Regions from separate parts of the Streptomyces mirabilis genome, predicted to be linked through region 1. Evidence: riboswitches for the same ligand, from Rfam matches in the RefSeq annotation. Region 1 holds a riboswitch; each other region holds the start of a gene.
What was found. A riboswitch is a leader RNA that binds a small molecule or an ion and turns the genes downstream of it on or off. The one in region 1 is predicted to bind cobalamin.

Region 1 (2,242 bases):
CTGATCGGCGCCGCGGTCATGTCGGCCGGCTGGTCGTCGGTGAACGGCTCGACCGTCGTCACCAAGGTGCTGATCCCCGCGGTCGCCGCGCCCATCGTGGCCGGACTCGCCGCGATGCTGGCCACCCGGCTGACGTACCGGATCGGCAACCGCGCCGACGAGAAGGCGACCGCCAAGGGCTACCGCGCCGGCCAGATCGCCTCCGCCGGCCTGGTCTCCCTGGCGCACGGCACGAACGACGCCCAGAAGACGATGGGCATCATCACCCTCGCGCTGGTCACCGGCGGCGTCATCGCCCCGGGCTCGAACCCCCCGCTGTGGGTCATCGTCTCGGCCGGTACGGCCATCGCGCTCGGCACCTACCTGGGCGGCTGGCGCATCATCCGCACCATGGGCAAGGGCCTCACGGACCTCGCGCCGCCGCAGGGCTTCGCCGCCCAGACCAGCGCCGCGACGGCCATCCTGGCCTCCTCGCACATCGGCTTCTCCCTCTCCACCACCCAGGTCTGCTCCGGCGCCGTGATGGGCTCGGGCATCGGCCGCAAGGGCGGCGTGGTCCGCTGGTCGACCGCGACCCGGATGTTCGTCGCCTGGGGCCTGACCCTGCCGGCCGCCGGTCTGGCCGGGGCCTCCGCCGAGTTCCTGACCAAGCAGGGCACGTGGGGCATCGTCCTCACCGGTGCGCTGCTCGTCGCCGGCGCCGGCACCATCTGGAAGCTCTCCCGCCGCCAGCCGGTCACCGTCGACAACGTCAACGACGTCGACGCCGAGCCCGCGGGCGTCGTCACCGCCGCGATCGCCGCCGTCACCCCGCCGCCCGCGGGCCCCGTCACCGGCGACCTGTCCGGCGACCTGAAGACCACCATCCCGTCCCCGGACGCGGAGCCCACCCGCCCGGCCACGGTGTAAGGACAGAACAGCATGCACATCGACTGGGCAGCCCTCGGCTCCGTCTTCGGAGTCAGCCTCGTGACCACCGTCGGTCTCGTCGGCCTCTTCACCCTCGGCATCGTCGGCCTCTCCAAGCGCGAGTCCGCGTCCGCCCAGGGCGGCTCCGCGACCCTCGCGGTCACCGGCGCGTACGTCTGCTTCGCGGCGTGCGCCGCGGCGGTGGCGTACGGCATCTTCCTGATCGTCGGCAAGTAACCCAAAACGGGCACCACTTCGAGTGGGGTGCGGGACGGATCACCGTCCCGCACCCCACCTGTATGTGGGCCTTCGCACACTCTCCCCGCGCAGGTCAACAGCAAGTTGACGGGTCTTCCAACCCGTGGTGGACTGCCGGAGCCAAGTACGGCGACAGAAGAGGAAGCCGGTGTGAATCCGGCGCGGTCCCGCCACTGTGACCGGGGAAGGAACTCCCCGGGAGCCAGGAACTCTCCCCGCCGGTCTCGTCGAACCAGGGCGTGGACACCCTGAGTGAGGACATAACGCCATGCGCGGCTGCCCAAGTGCCCTGCGAGCGACGGTTCCACCCGACCTGACGGTCGGCTGACCGCGTGCGTGCCGATCGCGTCTTCGCGTACGGCGCCGCCGCCGGACTCCTCGGTGACCTGCTGCTCGGCGATCCCCGCCGGGGGCATCCGGTCGCCGCGTTCGGGCGGAGCGCGGGCGCCGTGGAGCGGGTGCTGTGGCGGGACCACCGCGGGTGGGGCGCGCTGCACACCGCCGTGTGTGTGGGCGGTGCCACCGGACTCGCCGCCGTCGCTTCCCGTGCCGTACGCCCCTCACGTGCCGCGTCGCTCGCGCTGACGGCCGCCGCCACCTGGGCCGCCGTCGGAGGCACCACGCTCGGGCGGGAGGCCCGGGCGATCGGTGACGCCCTCGCGGACGGGGAGATCGAGACGGCCCGGGAGCGGCTGCCGCATCTGTGCGGGCGCGATCCCCAGGCCCTCGGCGCCGACGGTATCGCGCGCGCCGTCGTCGAGTCCGTCGCCGAGAACACCTCCGACGCCGTGGTGGGCGCCCTGGTGTGGGGGGCCGTGGGCGGAGTCCCGGGGCTCGTGGGCTTTCGGGCCGTCAACACCCTTGACGCGATGGTCGGTCACAGGTCGCCCCGGTACCGGCGGTACGGGTGGGCCTCGGCTCGGCTCGACGACGTCGCCGGGTGGCCGGGGGCTCGTCTCACCGCCGTGCTCGCAGCCCTCGCGGGTGACAATCCACGAGGAGCCGTACGGGCCTGGCGCGCCGACGCCGTCAAGCATCCGAGCCCCAACGCCGGGCCCGTGGAGGCCTCGTTCGC
Region 2 (2,242 bases), 4.2 Mb from region 1:
CGAGGCGGAACTTCCCCCGGCCACGGCCGGTTCCACCCACTGAGCCCGGGGGCCTCGCCCCCAGGCCCCGGGTTCGTGCGTTGACTGCGGGTGGGTGGAGGCTGGTCGCGCAGTTTCCCGCGCCCCTAAAAGCCTGGGGCGCGGGAAACTGCGCGCCAAGCCTCCACCCACCCGCAGCCGAAGAACCGCGCGAACAACCCCCACGGGCCGTCGGACGAAAATCCGGCGGCCCGTTCCCACACCCTGTTGCACACTCACCGGCATGGACCTCAGCATCAGACACGCCCACCCCCACGAATACGACCGCATCGGCGAGATCACCGCACAGGCCTACCTCGGCGACGGCCTGCTCGACTTCGGGGAGAGTGACGAGTACCTCGGCGAACTGCGGGACGTGGCCAAACGGGCCGCCGCCGCGGACGTCCTCGTCGCCGTCGACCACGACCACATCCTCGGCGTCGTGACCTTCGTACCGCGCGGCGGCCCCATGGCCGACATAGCCCGCCCCGGCGAAGCCGAGATCCGTATGCTCGCCGTCGCACGCGAGTCCCGCGGCCGAGGTGCCGGCGAGACCCTCGTCCGCGCCTGCGTCGACCACGCACGCGCCACCACCGGCTGCGTACGCGTCGTGCTCTCCACCCAGCGCACCATGCACGCCGCCCACCGCATCTACGAACGCCTCGGCTTCACCCGCACCCCCGACCGCGACTGGAACCCGCTCCCGGACCTCGACGACATCACTCTCCTCACCTACGAGTTGACACTCTGACACCGGCACGACACAACATCTGGTGGTGTCACCGCAGCCCGGCACAAGATGTATGCTCATGCTCGCTGTCGCCGCAGGGGAATCCGGTGCAAATCCGGAACTGTCCCGCAACGGTGTACTTGTACGTGTTCGCACGCCCGCGCCCATGTACTCGCGTCAGTCCGAGGACCTGCCGACAGCGCGCCCGGCCATCCGGCCCGGGTGCATGACGTCCGGGCCTCGCGGAATGGGCCGGTGGACGCGACGCCGTGTGCGCTCGTGAGCTGCCCTGCCCTCCGCCAGGCCCCGTGCCTAGCGAGGGAGAGCCCCAAGTGACCATCGCGCCAGCCGACCCGGCTTCAGCTACCGCTTTCGCACAGCAGAAGCAGGAGCAGCAGCGGAAGCAGGCCCCGGTGGAGACGGACGGTCCCGGTACCACGCTGCTGCGTACCCTGACCGACCTCACCGCCGACCTCCCCGACGCCGACCCCGGCCGGGTCGCCGCCGCCACGCTGCGCGGCCGGTCCGCGCGCGCGGACGACACGGAACTGCGCGAGCTGGCCACCGAGGCGGCCGCGGGCCTCATCTCCGAGGACCCCGCCTACTCCCGGCTGGCGGCCAGGCTGCTGACGATCAGCATCGCGGCGGAGGCCGCCTCGCAGGGCGTCACGTCCTTCTCCGAGTCGATCGCCACGGGTCACCGCGAAGGCCTGATCGCCGACCGCACGGCGGAGTTCGTCCAGCTGCACACGGCCCGGCTGGACGCGCTGATCGACACCGACGGCGACGACCGCTTCGGCTACTTCGGCCTGCGCACCCTGCACAGCCGCTATCTGCTCCGGCACCCGATCACCCGCAAGGTCATCGAGACGCCCCAGCACTTCATGCTGCGCGTGGCGTCGGGCCTGGCCGAGGACGACACGAACCGGGCCCTGGACGAGGTCGCGGCGCTCTACGGGCTCATGAGCCGCCTCGACTACCTCCCCTCGTCCCCCACGCTGTTCAACTCCGGTACACGGCACCCGCAGATGTCGTCCTGCTACCTCCTCGACTCCCCACTGGACGAGCTGGACTCCATCTACGACCGCTACCACCAGGTGGCCCGCCTCTCGAAGCACGCGGGTGGCATCGGTCTTTCGTACTCCCGGATCCGTTCGCGCGGTTCGCTGATCCGCGGTACGAACGGGCACTCCAACGGGATCGTCCCGTTCCTGAAGACCCTCGACGCCTCGGTCGCCGCCGTGAACCAGGGCGGCCGGCGCAAGGGCGCGGCCGCGGTCTACCTGGAGACCTGGCACTCCGACATCGAGGAGTTCCTGGAGCTGCGCGACAACACCGGTGAGGACGCCCGCCGTACGCACAACCTGAACCTCGCGCACTGGATCCCGGACGAGTTCATGCGCCGGGTCGACGCCGACGGGCAGTGGTCCCTCTTCTCGCCCTCCGACGTGCCCGAGCTGGTCGACCTGTGGGGCGACGAGTTCGACGCCGCGT
Region 3 (2,242 bases), on a different replicon from region 1:
CACAGCGGCCGACTCACCGTACGTCGGCCGCAGCCCGTCACCGTATGAGCGGGCGAGCCGCGGTCCAGGACGGGCACCTCCTGCGAAGCAAGGACGGCATCCGTGCGCCACCACCACCACGCGCAAAGGGCCTGTGCCGGTCGCGCCCCCGGCACAGGCCCCTCTACCTGAGCCGATCAGGCGGCCGACGCCACCCCAGGGGCCGCAGCCGCCTGGGCCGGGCGCGCGGGGTGCGGCGACAGGACCCGTTCTGCGAGGAAACCGAAGACCACGCCGAACGAGGCCCACAGCAGCGCCTGGATGCCGAGTGAGGCGAGGCGGAACTGCCACAGCACGGTGGCCGGGAAGTCCTTGGGCGTCTCGTTGACCGCCGGCAGGAACGCCATGGCCACGGCGATGACCCCGATGAAGGCGGTGGTCGCGGCGACAGCGGCGTTCCAGTTGCCGATCCGCCCGGCCAGGCGGCGGCCGAGGATCACCGCGCCGAGGGCGACCAGCACGGTCAGGGCGATCATCCCGACGTACAGCGTGGTCCGCTTTCCGATGGTGTCAGGGTCGCTGGACCCCGGCGGGTTGGCCGGGTACTTCAGGAACGGCACCAGGTAGACGGTGACGAAGGCGCCGCCGGCGACCAGCAAGGTGGTCGCCCGCGCGCCGAATCGGCCGACTCGCCCCAGGGCGAAGCAGAACGCCAACGCGGCGATCCCGCCCACCGCCGTGCCGAGGACCAGCACCCCGGTGGCCAGGCCGGTGGTGGACTGCGCGGCCCGGCTGACCAGTTCCATGCCGTGATCGTGGGTGTGGGCGTCCTCGTAGGCGATGCCCGCGTTCACGCCGGGCTCGCCGATCAGATAGGCGAGCCCGAAGGCCAACAGCCCCGCGGCCAGGCCCGCGAGCATTCCGCGTACCAGCAGCGCGCGGACGGTGACGGAGTTCATACGGCTGTCCTCTCGCGACTCAGTGGCAGGGGAAGCCGAGCAGGTGCCGGCCGTCGTGGACCCACTCGTGGACGCCCTCGCCGGAGAAGACGGAGGTGGCGCCCTGATCGGCGCCGACGAAGTACAGCAGGACCAGCATCAGCAGGCCGAAGAACACCGCCCAGGGCAGAATCGCCCGGATCGGCAGTTTCGCCACGACCGGCGAGGACAGGGGGGCAGGGGCAGCTGCAGTGTGAGCCACGGCGGTACCTCCTCGGGAACACGCGTCCCGCTCGTTGGAGCACGCGACGACGGCGCCGGGTCTGACTCACCGGCAACTCCCCACTCAGCGCGAAGAGTTGCACAGCTCACAGTGGCGCGACCGTGCCGGAATTGCACCGGACTTCCGTTCGCGCCGTCGTCCTAATACGCCAGACGGTACCGGTCCCGCGCCTACCAGCCAAGATGGCCTGTCTCACCCCCGCTCCGGCCCAGGCCGCACCACCGGCACAGGGATAGCGTGCGCCCCATGACGATCCGGCTGACCCTGCTCACCCCGGCTCCCGGACCCACCGGCCGGACCGGCAGGTGGAATCTCCGTCTGGGATGAAGCCGACGACTCCTACCGACCCATCAGGTCGCGGCACTTGTACTCGCCACCTGGCAGGCCGCCGACCACACGCACGCGGACTCCCGGAGCGAGCGCTGCCTCGGACAGGCGGTGAACTCTGCTCAGCCACACATCTCTTCTCCGCCGGAGAACGGGCGCTGCTGAGCGGGTACAGCCACTGAAGTCCATGACCGGACATGGCATCGTCTACTAAGACACTTAGAGTCCGTGGGGTAACATGGGTGTCGCACACCCCCACAAAGGGGGTCCGGAGGGGGGCATGACGGAACACGGTGACGTCTAACACCGCGAGCAACATGACCCACGCCTCTCGGATCGCGTCAGACATCAAGGACGACCAGAGCGGGCTCCTGTCGGGGATCTCCACCTTCTACATCGTGGTAACGGTGCTGATCATCGCCCTGGTCGTAGCCCTGATCGCCGAGCTGGCATGGAGAGACAGGCGGCAGCGGAGGCGGGAAGCGTCAGTCGCACCGCCTTCCGAAACTCCCCCCCGTGAGGGTGAAGCCCCGCCGTAACCATCAAAGCACCCCCTACAGTTAATGTACTAATGGAATTAGCGGATGGATCGTCTTCGCGGCACAGTCCCCAGGCTGCACGGAACCACGTACGACCAGGAGCTGAACGCGTGTCACGAGGCAAGCCGGTCTGGGCCCTGTTCGCGGCCCTCGCTGCCGCGTTGCTGGCCCTTCAG

Region 2: another riboswitch for cobalamin. It lies ahead of SMIR_RS11600 (ribonucleoside-diphosphate reductase subunit alpha); the one in region 1 lies ahead of SMIR_RS30080 (cobalamin biosynthesis protein).
Region 3: another riboswitch for cobalamin. It lies ahead of SMIR_RS41335 (CbtB domain-containing protein); the one in region 1 lies ahead of SMIR_RS30080 (cobalamin biosynthesis protein).

The regions. Positions count from the first base shown of each region.
Region 1 is NZ_CP074102.1:6,826,651-6,828,892, reverse strand. It holds gene SMIR_RS30090 (inorganic phosphate transporter) at 1-909, shown strand, start outside; gene SMIR_RS30085 (hypothetical protein) at 922-1,146, shown strand; cobalamin riboswitch at 1,258-1,398, shown strand; gene SMIR_RS30080 (cobalamin biosynthesis protein) at 1,500-2,242, shown strand, end outside.
Region 2 is NZ_CP074102.1:2,671,679-2,673,920, forward strand. It holds gene mctP (monocarboxylate uptake permease MctP) at 1-43, shown strand, start outside; gene SMIR_RS11595 (GNAT family N-acetyltransferase) at 263-769, shown strand; cobalamin riboswitch at 822-960, shown strand; gene SMIR_RS11600 (ribonucleoside-diphosphate reductase subunit alpha) at 1,081-2,242, shown strand, end outside.
Region 3 is NZ_CP074103.1:156,898-159,139, reverse strand. It holds partial or broken gene SMIR_RS41345 (MFS transporter) at 1-48, shown strand, start outside; gene SMIR_RS41340 (CbtA family protein) at 177-938, opposite strand; gene SMIR_RS41335 (CbtB domain-containing protein) at 958-1,179, opposite strand; cobalamin riboswitch at 1,234-1,378, opposite strand; gene SMIR_RS41330 (hypothetical protein) at 2,177-2,242, shown strand, end outside.